Regions from separate parts of the Bacillus sp. FG16 genome, predicted to be linked through region 1. Evidence: riboswitches for the same ligand, from Rfam matches in the RefSeq annotation. Region 1 holds a riboswitch; each other region holds the start of a gene.
The links. Region 1 has a riboswitch for thiamine pyrophosphate ahead of ACODS7_RS17790 (MTH1187 family thiamine-binding protein). Riboswitches for the same ligand answer to the same signal wherever they lie in the genome.
Positions count from the first base shown of each region.

Region 1 (3,198 bases):
AGAGGACATCGAATTGAATTGGGTGAAATCCAAAACACAATTGCAAAATATGAAATGGTAAAAGATGCAGCTGTATTTACGAAGAAAGGTGAAGAAGGTAGTCATTACTTAGTTGCTTTCTATACAACTAGTAATGAAGTTGCTATGGAAACTTTAATACATGATTTAAGAGAACGATTACCAGATTATATGGTACCGTCTAAATTAATTTATATTAATGAACTGCCACTTACACCGAATAAAAAGGTTGATTTGAAGCGATTAGCACAACTAGAAGCAGACTATGAACCACTTCGTTTACAAGAATATATTGCACCATCTACCGAAGCGGAAGAAAAAATAGCGAAAGCTTGGATTGATGTATTAGGAATCTCAAAAATTGGTGTTCATGATGATTTCTTTACAATCGGTGGGCATTCATTGAAAGTATTGCGAGTTTTAACTTTGTTGAAAGAAGACTTTCCGTATTTAACAATTCAAGACTTCTTCCAGGAACGAACGATATATGGGTTAGCACAAATTCAAAGAGAATTAAAAGTTGAGGAAGAAGAAGTATTCCATGAATATAAAGTTATACATGAGCCAGATCCAATTTCCCGTATAAATGAAGTGACAGACAGCAAAGTTTCAAATATCTTTTTAACGGGAGCTACAGGTTATTTAGGTTCACATATATTGTATGAATTATTAAAAGATACAACAGCACATATTTATTGCTTAGTAAGACCGACGCAAGATATACAACAAAGAATTGTTAATACATTAACAAATTACTTTAAAGATATAAGTCAAGAATGGTTGCAACGCATAACAGCAGTACCTGGTGATCTTGGGGCAGAGTATCTTGGTATGGATGAGGATAAATTTAAATTTATTCACTCCAAAGTTGATACGGTGATTCATTGCGGTGCAGATGTAAGACATTTTGGAGATGTAGCCCAGTTTGAAAATGTGAATGTGCAAGGAACGAGTCGTATGTTAGCCCTAGCGGAAGAAGGAGCATCATTCCACTTTATTTCAACAATTGGTATTCCGATAGAATTAGCAATAGAGCAATGGGACACATATGTGGAAACAGGTGATTTTAATTACGATGTAGAGTTAGAGAATGTGTATTCTGATAGCAAATTACAGGCAGAAAACCTTGTTCGTAAAGCGATACAAGAGGGTGTCCGTGGAAATATTTATCGTGCAGGTAACTTAGCGTGTCATTCAGAGACAGGTGTATTCCAACAAAATATCGAAGGAAACGCATTCTATCGTCTTATTAAAGCGATGCTACTTATTGGACAAGCTCCTAATGTGAAATGGGGAATCGATTTCACACCAATTGATTTTGCTAGTAAATCAATTGTAACGTATGTACAAGATTCACAAATAGATGGAGAAACGTTGCACATCTGTCATCCACATCAAATTGAGTTTGAACAATTTATACAGCTAATTGGAGAGTGTGGATACAATCTTGAAATGGTTCCACTTTCAGAATATGTAAATACCGGACTTGAATTAGCGAAGGGAAATGAAGTAGTAGCTGAGTTAATTGCTTCTCAAGTTGCAGGAGATGGAGCGCAGCAATCTGAAATTGTAATGGGTACACGTAGAACGAATGAATGGATTAAGAAAAAAGAATTGATAGTACCAGCAATCAATAAAGAATTTATACAGCAGTTATTAGCTCATGGTGAAAAAGTTGGATATTTTCCAAAAATAATGAAATGATTATGCATGCTTTTGTTTGTTCAATAAAATAAATCATGCTACAATGAAAACGAATTAAGGACCGGGGAGCCAATTGGCTGAGAGGATGTAAGTAAACATCGACCCTCAACCTGATCTGGATAATGCCAGCGTAGGGAGTTACTTAAAGTGATGTAGCATATGTTATTCTATAATAACTTGCATACAAGGCTTTCCTACGCAGTAGGAAAGCCTTTTCTTATTTTTGAAATTTAATTTTATAAGGGGGATTTTATTATGTCACAACAAGTTACAATGTCATTTTCAGTAGTACCACAAGCGAAAACGAAAGATGTATATTCTGTTGTCGATAAAGCAATTGAAGTTGTGCAACAATCGGGAGTTCGTTATGAAGTAGGGGCAATGGAAACAACTTTGGAAGGAGAATTAGATGTACTTCTTGATGTCGTTAAACGTGCGCAACAAGCTTGCGTCGATGCTGGAGCAGAAGAAGTGATTACTTCTATTAAAATCCATTATCGTCCAAGCACTGGTGTAACAATAGATGAAAAGGTTTGGAAGTACCGTGATGAATATGAAAAACCAGAAGCAATCTAAACTTATTACAACTATTTGGCTTATCCTTCTCATTGCAATATGGGAAGGATCTGTTTCATTATTTAAAATCGAACCGTGGATTTTACCAAAGCCTTCTGCCATTGTTCAAGAATTAATTGGGATGAAAGATTTACTATTACCAAATACGATGCAAACACTGCAGGAAGTTATAATTGGACTATTCTTTGCAATTTTATTGGGGACGAGCATCGCAATTATTATGGACGTTATACCGTTATTTCGTATTTTAATAAATCCATTGCTCGTTATTTCGCAAACAATTCCAATCGTTGTACTTGCACCGCTATTTATTATTTGGTTTGGATATGGGATGTTGCCAAAAGTAATGGTCGTAATACTCGTTTGTTTCTTCCCAATTGCGCTTAGTATTTTAGAAGGTTTTCAAACAGTAGATAAAAACATGTTGAAGCTGTTACAAACAATGAAGGCGACAAAGTGGCAAGTTTACCAGAAAGTAAAATTTCCAGCAGTGCTCCCATACTTTTTCTCAGGTTTAAAAATTGCAGTTACATATAGCGTAATGGGGGCAATTATCGGAGAATGGCTCGGTGCAAGTGAAGGATTAGGGGTTATGCTTACGAGGGCTACAAAATCCTTTTTGACTGCCCGAGTATTTGGTGTTGCAGCAATCATCGTTATGGTGACATTATGCCTGTATTTTATCGTAGAGTTTATGGCAAGAATAACAGCACCATGGATATATAGAAAGGACGGCAGAAAATGAAAAAAGGTTTAAAAGTTATGTTAGCTGCCTTATTAGCAGTAGGTGTGGCTGGATGTAATCCGGCGAAGAAAGAAGAAAGCGCAAGTAAAGATCAAAAAGTAAAAGTAGTATTAGATTGGTTTCCAAATACGAATCATACTGGCTTATATGTAGCG
Region 1 covers NZ_JBMDKC010000047.1:35,522-38,719, forward strand. The annotation lists gene ACODS7_RS17785 (non-ribosomal peptide synthetase) at 1-1,722, shown strand, start outside; TPP riboswitch at 1,775-1,876, shown strand; gene ACODS7_RS17790 (MTH1187 family thiamine-binding protein) at 1,978-2,298, shown strand; gene ACODS7_RS17795 (ABC transporter permease) at 2,270-3,043, shown strand; gene ACODS7_RS17800 (ABC transporter substrate-binding protein) at 3,040-3,198, shown strand, end outside.

Region 2 (3,198 bases), on a different contig from region 1:
CTCATCGATGCTTCCCTATGTTTCTGTTCGTTACATCTAAGTAGGAATAGCACTATAAACTAAGTTCAATACGTACACCAACAAAGTATGACTTATCATTAAATGATGCACCTTGTTCATATACCTATTTTTACTATGGGCTCATTTTTATAAAGTGAAACTTTAATCAGTGGGGGGTTAGCTCATCCCCCACTGATTATTAGCCCTCACCAATCGGGCTTTTACGGACAGTCCGACCGCCACCTAACTTCTTTGCTTCTGCTGAATTTTGAGGCGGGGGGCTTACTACCCGTTAATGCGGGATAAATAAAAATTAAAAAATATGAATTCTAGCGTCATATCTTCATACTTACTAAATTCAATTAATTTCTCAATAATTATGGCGCCATATCCTATATATTTCCGTCTGTCACTTAGATTTTTCTGTACTGTAAATGCGTTTCGCTATAACATTTCCTAGTGACCGGTTTCTATGACGGATAAGAAATTCCTACAAAGAAAAAAGCCCTAATTAGGGCTTTTCATTCTATTTCTTTAGCAAAACTCTCTATGAAATTGCTAATTGAAAAAAGACGCATTTAGATTGATGCGTCTTTTTGTGATGCCTCTTTTGTGAAATCATATAAAGCAATTGCGCCTAAAAGAACAAGTATACCTTGAGGAACATCTATTAAAATAGTTTGCCAAATTCCCGGAATTACCCATTTAATATCTGCTGCTGTTTCAAGATATGTTTGGAAATAGCTGATTGTAAAATTAATGATTCCTAAAAATACAAACAACGATAAACCAAATCGAATTAATTTCTTATTTGTAAACATATAACACCTCTCAAAATTCATTGGATATTCCTGCTTTTACTTCTTTATATTTCCATATCTCTATATTTGATTTTAACACAAAAAGAACTCAAAAAAACACAATATGCATATTTGCATATTGTGTTAACAGCACTTCATGGTAATTTAGAAATTCCTGCAAAGAAAAAACAACTCCGTTACAGCTAACAGTGCGGGTTTCTTTTCTTATTTAACTTCATACCTCCAAGCTTTACGTTCAAGGTAAAATTTCATCTCATTACGTTGTGCATCTGAAGTTAGCTTAGTAACATATCCGTTTTATTGTAAAATATATGTGACAGTAGTTTATCCATTTAATGCGTAGACAATTAAACTAGTTAACTTATCGATATGCCATTTCACCATTTCCTCAGCACTATCGACTTTGCACAAATTTGATAAGAAAAAATATATAGACAGGTATGATCCATACCTATCTATAACATTACTTCTATTCTTTATCCAATTACGTCTTTTACGTCTGTATCCACTGGCCACTTTTCTAATGTATAAGCCATTTCCCAAAATGAATATTCATATTGACTGCTAATAATAAAATGCTGTTTCATACGCTTGCGGTCTGCCTCTGTTACTTTTTCAGCGATAGTATCTAAACGTGTAATTTGTTCTTCAACTAGCGTACGGAACCAATCAGATCCATAAGCAGAAATCCATTCGTTATAAATTGGCTCTTCCGGCTGACACTCTTTTAAGCGTTCGCCAATTTCATAATACAACCAATAGCAAGGTAAAATTGCTGCAATAATATCTCCTAAATGTCCTTCATACGCAGCACGATACATATGTGAAGTATACGCATATGCAGTTGGCGCAGGAATAAAATTATCTTTTTCTTCTTTTGTTATCCCTAGCTTTTTAGCAAAATTCTCATGTAAAGATAACTCGGCCTCATATGTATTTTGAGCATGATGTGCCATACGAGCTGTCGTCTCTAATTCAAGAGCTTTTGCAGCTCCTAAAGTTTGTACTCTAGCAAAATGACTCAAATAATATGAATCTTGAAGCACATAATAGCGAAAACTAGCTAAATCTAACGTTCCTTCACCAAGTTTTTTTACAAAAGGATGGTTAAAACTCGCTTCCCAAATTGAATCTACTTCTTTACGTAATGATTGTGAAAAAGTCATTTAAATCCCTCCAATAATGTATAAAATATAAGTATTTATCCACAATTATTAAAGCTGTAAAATAAAAAAACTTTCTTTACAGGCGTAAAGAAAGTGAAATTGACAGTATTTATTTACTCATTAAATAGCAACGTCTTTCCCACTTCCCTACGCTGGTATTAACCAGATCAGGTACTAAGAGTCTCAAAATCACATTTGATCTCAGCCTATAAAAGGCCCCCCTAGTGGATAAATATTTTGTTTTTATAATGTATTCATCATAGCATACTTCGTGAAACTGTCAAAATAATTCGTTATATAACTATCTTAAAAACCTTCTTCTTTTCTCACTTTTAATGATGTTTCAATAATCATATCTAATAGTTTACTATAACTAATTCCCGCTGCTTCTGCACTTTTTGGCAATAAACTTGATTGTGTCATCCCTGGTAATGTATTAATTTCCATTACATATGGAATTCCGTCCTTCACCATCATATCAACTCTTGCATAAACACTACATTTTAATGCTTTATAACAAGCCAGTGACGCTTTATTTACACGTTCATTAATTTCCGCTGGAAGTTCGATAACTTCCTCAACTGTACTAGTATCATCATATTTTGCATTGTAATCAAAGAACTCGGCTGCATGTCGAATTGAAACTATAGGTAACTGTTTTCCATCCAGAATGGAACATGTAATTTCATCACCTTTTATATACTTCTCAATTACTACTTCAGAATCCCATTCGAATACAGTTTCTAGCATTGAGATCAATTCATTTTTATTGTAAACGATTTTTACCCCGACACTCGATCCGCCAGAGTTTGGTTTTACCACTAATGGAAATCCTAACTTATCTAACTCATCAAGCTTTAGATCCTCCATTTTTGTAAGTTCAATCCAATCTGGTGTTTCTACACCTTCATAACGTAAAATCTTTTTCGAAATATTTTTATCCATACATATACTACTAGATAACATATTGCTTCCGCTATAAGGAATCCCTAAACTCTCCAGTGTTCCTTGAACTGTCCCATCTTCTCCGTATTTTCCATGTAATGCGAGCAATGCAAAATCAATGTCTTTCGCTTTTTCAATTAAATCCATTTTTTCGTTTAATATAATTGGAACTATTTCATACTTACTTTTATCTAAATGTGCGAGCATTTCATTTCCAGTCATAATTGATACTTGCTTTTCAGACGATACCCCGCCCATAATAACGC
Region 2 covers NZ_JBMDKC010000054.1:33,875-37,072, reverse strand. The annotation lists gene ACODS7_RS19330 (DUF3937 family protein) at 579-842, opposite strand; gene tenA (thiaminase II) at 1,298-1,987, opposite strand; TPP riboswitch at 2,115-2,220, opposite strand; gene ACODS7_RS19320 (D-alanine--D-alanine ligase) at 2,294-3,198, opposite strand, start outside.
Region 2: it holds a riboswitch for thiamine pyrophosphate, as region 1 does, so the genes downstream of both, tenA (thiaminase II) here and ACODS7_RS17790 (MTH1187 family thiamine-binding protein) in region 1, are expected to answer to the same signal.

Region 3 (3,198 bases), on a different contig from region 1:
GTAATGAATAAAATTGTTTTTTCCCACTCTTGCCATTGTTCAAACAACCATTCTTGTAAAGAGGCCTTCGTTAAAGCATCTAACGCGCTAAACGGTTCATCTAATAACAATATCTCCCCGCCCGTTAATAAAGTTCGGATAAAAGATACGCGTTGCCTCATACCACCAGATAAATCTTTCGGATGTTTTGTCTCATATCCTTGTAAACCAAATTTATATAACAGTTCCTTTGCCTTTACTTGTGCTTCTTTCTTCTGTACACCTTGGCACTCTAGCGGCAAGGCGGCATTCTCAATAATTGTTCTCCACGGCAAAAGCATATCTTTTTGCGGCATATACCCTACAGGATGGTGCTTTGTTTCTGTCAGTTCTATCTGTCCAGTACTTACCTTCTCTAGGCCTGTAATAAGGCGAAATAAAGTACTTTTCCCACATCCACTCGGTCCGATAATACTGACAAACTCTTTCTCATGTATAGAAGCATTTAATTCATGGATGATTGGTTTCTCATCGTAATGAAAAGAAACATTATGAAACTGTAGTATGTTCTTGCTCCTCAAATCCCCACATCTCCTTACGATAGGACATATCCCAGAATAAATATTCAAATCGACTGGAATATAAGAAAATCTCCTCTAATCTATCTAGTTCTTTCTCAGACTTTCCAACTGCCATTTCATTTAATAAATCTATTAACCAAATACAAAGATTACCGTATTCTTCCGAACTATATCCTTGAATCCACTCACCAAAAAACTCATGATCTCTTGCTCCAGGAATATCATTTAAACGCTTTCCAATTTCCCAGTAGCTCCACATACAAGGAAGAAGCGCTGCTATTAATTCCGCAAGTGTGCCATTTTGAGATACAGACATCATGTAATTTGTATAAGCTAAATTTTTAGCAGATGGTTTCGCAGACTCTATCTCCTCTATAGAAATTCCAAGTCTTTTTGCATATTGTTTATGGATTGTCATTTCGCCATTTAATATTCCATCAATTTGTTCAGCGAACTTTCCCATTACTTGTGGATTCGTTGCTTTTACAACACCAATCGCATATAACTTTGCATAATCTAGCAGATATAAATAATCTTGAATAATATAATACTGGAATTTATCTTTTTCTAACGTGCCATCTCCCATACCCACTACAAACGGATGATTATGACTCATCTCCCAAACTGGTTGCACAGTTTCTAATAATCTATCGCAAAATTTCATTTCTCTATCCCCTTTCAATATATGTATCTAAATAAAAAACCACTTCTATATATAAGAAGTGGTTACAGCAAATAAAATTATACATTTATTCGATGTTCCACTTCCCTTCGCTAGTATTACCTAGATCAGGTGTTATAAGGGTTAAGGATTATTCCTCTCTCAGCAAATCAAGCACCCCTAGTGGTTTCAATATGAAATTTTCAAATAAAAAAGCCCCGTTTCTATACGCAAAGAAACGGGGACTCATTGTTAGTGTCCGAATTGCTTCCCTACGCTAGCATAATCTAGATCAGGTAATAAAAAGGATCAAAGGCTTACGGCCTACTCTCAGCTGGCAACACCAGCTCTCCTAGCAAACTATAAAATTATCACTGTCAGTATAACACCCTAATAAGACATCATCAACTGTTTTAATTTTCTTAATTATCAACAAAATATTGAAGTTATAAAATACATACATTCTATTTTAGAAAATAAAACCCCAATTAATTGTATAAAAAGGAATCATTATCCTCAAAAAATTTATTTTTATATTGATTTCATATTACATTTATGTGAATACACCCACTATATTATATCTTTATACTATAATAAAATTACAACTATACAACTAGAGGAGGTCTCTATTCCATGAATATGAAAGCTACTGCTTTAACAGCAACTACTGTAGCGATTGCTTCTTTACTTCCTTCTATGGGTGAAACAAATGTACAAAAAGCAAACGCTGAACAATTATCTAATATTAAAACTGGGTATGTCAAAGTCGATCAAGTAGCATTACATACAAAAGATAACGTAAAAAGCACATCAATTGATACAATTCGCTTTAATACAAAAGTGAACATCCTTGAAACAACTAATGGTTGGTATAAAGTATCTGTTCATAATAAAGTAGGTTATGTACAAAAAGATGCTATTTTACTAAAAAACAAACTTCAATCTAATGATCAATACATCGTCAATGCTAATGCATTAAACGTTCGCTCTGAACCTAATTTAGAATCTTCCATTTTAGATGTATTACCAAATGGCAAGTTCATTACCGTTCAAGAAGATCAAGGCGAATGGTATAAAATATCACACAATGGCCAAACAGGTTACGTACAAAAAGCATTCGTTTCTAATGGTTCACAGCCCTTAGTAAAAGGAATCACCGTTCAAAATAATACAAAATATACTGTTGCAACACCTAATCTGAATGTACGTAGCAACACTAGTACAAGTAGCGCTCTACTCGGTTCATTACAAAACGGTACACAAGTACAAGTAGTAGAAACTGTAGGAACTTGGTATAAAATTCGTTTTGGCACAGGATACGGATATGTAGCAAAACACTATGTAGTACAAAATCAACCACAAGCTAAAACAGAGCAACCTTCATCTATTCCAGCTGCTTTCAAATTCCCTGCTCAAGGAAGAATTAGCTCAACCTTTGATATACGCTGGGAACAAATGCATTATGGTATAGATATTGCCGCTCCAGGGAACGTCTCTATCCAAGCTGCTGCTGCAGGTAAAGTTGTGAAATCTTATTATTCAGCTAGCTATGGAAATGTTGTGTTCATTGCGCATCAAATCAATGGGAAATTATATACAACTGTTTATGCCCATATGAAGGATCGCACTGTACAAACTGGTGATCAAGTACAAACTGGACAATTAGTAGGTCATATGGGAAACACAGGTCATTCATACGGGCAACATCTTCATTTTGAATTACATAATGGAGAATGGAATTTTGAAAAAACAAATGCAGTAAATCCACTGCCATATTTAGTTAGGTAAATTGTATGCCACGCAATATACCTCTTATAATTGAATACGTAGCCTTTTTAGGTTTAATCTGTTGTTTAATCATTTACAATACAAACATTGTATTTTTATCTATTATTATTGCTTTTGTTGCATTAGAAATTATGATGGAATCATTTCAAGTACAACTAAAACAAAAAATTGCCCATATTTATAATGCTA
Region 3 covers NZ_JBMDKC010000076.1:2,465-5,662, reverse strand. The annotation lists gene ACODS7_RS22915 (ABC transporter ATP-binding protein) at 1-560, opposite strand, end outside; gene tenA (thiaminase II) at 529-1,224, opposite strand; TPP riboswitch at 1,310-1,413, opposite strand; TPP riboswitch at 1,474-1,585, opposite strand; gene ACODS7_RS22905 (SH3 domain-containing protein) at 1,855-3,009, shown strand; gene ACODS7_RS22900 (hypothetical protein) at 3,015-3,198, shown strand, end outside.
Region 3: it holds a riboswitch for thiamine pyrophosphate, as region 1 does, so the genes downstream of both, tenA (thiaminase II) here and ACODS7_RS17790 (MTH1187 family thiamine-binding protein) in region 1, are expected to answer to the same signal.

Region 4 (3,198 bases), on a different contig from region 1:
TTAAACCAATCGGGCTTTTACGGGCAGCCCGACCCCGACCTAACTTCTTTGCTTCCGCTGAATTTTGAGGAGGGGGTCTTACTGCCCACAAATAGCGGGATAAACGACAGAAGCCCGCTTTGCTACCGTCTTAGCAAAGCGGGCTTCTTCTATATTTAAGTTAGGTACTACAGTGTGATCAATCAAGTAAAGAGGTGTAACGTGTTATTGGTATAAATGACTACCAGTGTCTTTAAATTCTTTCGCTTTCTCTTTCATCCCTTTTTCAATTGCTTCTGTCGTTTCTAAATCATTTTCTTTCGCATATTCACGAATATCATGTGAAATTCTCATACTACAAAACTTCGGTCCACACATGGAGCAGAAATGAGCCATTTTCGCACCTTCTGCTGGCAATGTTTCATCGTGATATTCCATCGCACGTTCAGGATCTAAAGATAAATTAAATTGATCGCGCCAACGAAATTCGAAACGTGCTTTTGAAAGTGCATCATCACGCTGATGAGCCGTTTTATGCCCTTTTGCAAGATCAGCCGCATGCGCTGCAATTTTGTACGTAATAACACCCGTGCGTACATCATCTTTATTCGGTAAACCTAAATGTTCTTTCGGCGTTACATAACAAAGCATCGCCGTTCCAAACCAACCGATCATCGCAGCTCCAATTGCCGATGTAATATGGTCATAACCTGGTGCAATATCTGTCGTTAGTGGCCCAAGTGTGTAAAACGGCGCGCCCTGACAAATATCAAGTTCTTTCTCCATATTCTCTTTAATTAAGTGCATCGGTACGTGTCCAGGTCCTTCGATCATAACTTGCACATCATGTTTCCAAGCAATTTTGGTTAATTCACCAAGTGTTTCAAGCTCAGAAAACTGTGCTTCGTCATTTGCATCTGCAATCGAACCTGGACGTAATCCATCTCCGAGAGAGAACGAAACATCATACTGCTTCATAATTTCACAAATCTCTTCAAAATGAGTGTATAGGAAGTTTTCTTTATGGTGGAATAAACACCACTGTGCCATAATCGAACCACCACGTGAAACGATACCTGTCGTACGCTTTGCCGTGATTGGAATGTAACGAAGCAATACACCAGCGTGAATCGTAAAGTAATCCACGCCTTGCTCAGCTTGCTCAATTAACGTATCACGATATACTTCCCACGTTAAATCTTCTGCAATTCCGTTTACTTTTTCCAGCGCTTGATAGATCGGTACAGTCCCAACTGGTACAGGCGCGTTACGAATAATCCACTCACGCGTCGTATGAATGTTTTTACCTGTAGATAAATCCATAATCGTATCCGCACCCCAGCGCGTTGCCCACGTCATCTTCTCTACTTCTTCTGCAATAGAAGAAGATACAGCAGAGTTTCCGATATTTGCATTGACCTTCACGTGGAAGTTACGCCCAATAATCATCGGCTCTGCTTCCGGATGGTTAATATTCGCTGGTAAAATGGCACGGCCTTCCGCGATTTCCTTACGAACAAACTCCGGCTCTACACCTTCACGAATCGCAACATATTCCATCTCAGACGTAATAATGCCATTACGTGCATAGTGCATTTGCGTAACGTTTGCACCTTGCTTCGCTCTAAGCGGCTGGCGATCCATTTGCGGGAAAACAGATGTATGCTTCGAAGCCACTTTCACACCGTCATCCTCTGGTTTCACTTCGCGCCCTTCGTATGCTTCTACATCACCACGCCCCATAATCCAAGAGTGGCGCGGTGTTGGAATACCTTTTTCCAACTCGACCTTATACGCAGGATCTGTATAAGGACCGCTCGTATCATACACACGGATTGGCGGATTTGGAACGCCATTCGTTTCGCTTTGTTCAATCTCACGCATCGGCACTTTCATACCTTCTCGTGGTCCATTCACATATACTTTTTTACTCCCTGGTAAACTCGATTTCAATTCAATTTGCTCAGCTGAAACAGATTGTTTCATAAATTTTGTTGCCCCCCTGTTCGTGACAAGGACGAGATATGGCCAGCGCATGCCAAAATAAAAAGAGCCAGGTCCATAAAAAAATAAGGACCTGGCTCATAAAGACATCATTATGTAAAGCCGTTAACTTCCCTACGCTGGTACGAGCCAGATCAGGTCCAAAGGGTTAAGAAGTTCACGCGCTTCTCTCTCAGCCTACGCATACGTTAGGCACCCCTAGTTTATCACTGATTTAATTTTCAATACTTTCCCATCATACACGATAATCTGAAAAATGCAAAGTTTATTTCTTTTGTTGTTTATGGAATCATCCACGTTAAATAATATGCCTGCACATACGTCATAATACCAACAATAATTACGAAGAACACCCTATTGTAAAAATAGTTTATAACTTAACATGGGAGTTTAAAAACATCTTCACCACAAAGAGTGTTGAGAATCTCGACCATTGTATTAAAAAAATTAAGAATACTAATATACAAGAGTTTAAGAGCTTTACGAATGGATTAGCCCGGGATATTGAAGCTGTCAGAAATGCGGTAACTTATGAGAATAATAATGGTCTTGCCGAAGGGAGCATAAACAAGTTAAAGCTTATTAAAAGAATCATGTATGGTCGATACAAATTCTCCACATTGCGGACAAAGATTCTACTTTTGGAGAGAATGAGACTTTTCAACTAACTCCGGAAAGAACCATTTTTTACTTGCTAAATACATTCATCAGTCCCGTTTGACAAAGAGCCTTTGTCTCTGCTGCATTTCGCTACAACTGCTACTGTTACCTGCCATACAACCTGCAATAGAGATAGGTAACAATTTACTATACAAGGAACAAAATTGACCTGCTCCTCCATTTAGTGATTTAACTATCTTTATTATTCAGAGCTAAAACTCAAAGAGAAATCTCTTACATTTATCGTAACATTATTTCCTTAATATGTTAATTTTTTGTTATCTTGTTAGTTAAAGGGGGACTTAGTACAAAAAATAACCGTAGATAGTAGCACGAACACCGTTCTTGTTATAATTAATTTTTTTCAGAACGTCTATAATCCTCTTTTAAAAAATATATGTAAATATAATAAAAAACGAATGATTAATAGAAATATTCTACACCACTCGTTTTTTATCGGACTTCTTTTTACTGTACTTTTATTTTCTTTATGAGTTATTAGAAAAATAATTGTCTATATAAGTCTTTATTTTTTCAAAATTCTTTTCCATAAAT
Region 4 covers NZ_JBMDKC010000018.1:42,135-45,332, forward strand. The annotation lists gene thiC (phosphomethylpyrimidine synthase ThiC) at 205-1,965, opposite strand; TPP riboswitch at 2,078-2,193, opposite strand; partial or broken gene ACODS7_RS09325 (L-lactate permease) at 2,265-2,336, opposite strand; gene ACODS7_RS09330 (transposase) at 2,382-2,651, shown strand; gene ACODS7_RS09335 (hypothetical protein) at 3,132-3,198, opposite strand, start outside.
Region 4: it holds a riboswitch for thiamine pyrophosphate, as region 1 does, so the genes downstream of both, thiC (phosphomethylpyrimidine synthase ThiC) here and ACODS7_RS17790 (MTH1187 family thiamine-binding protein) in region 1, are expected to answer to the same signal.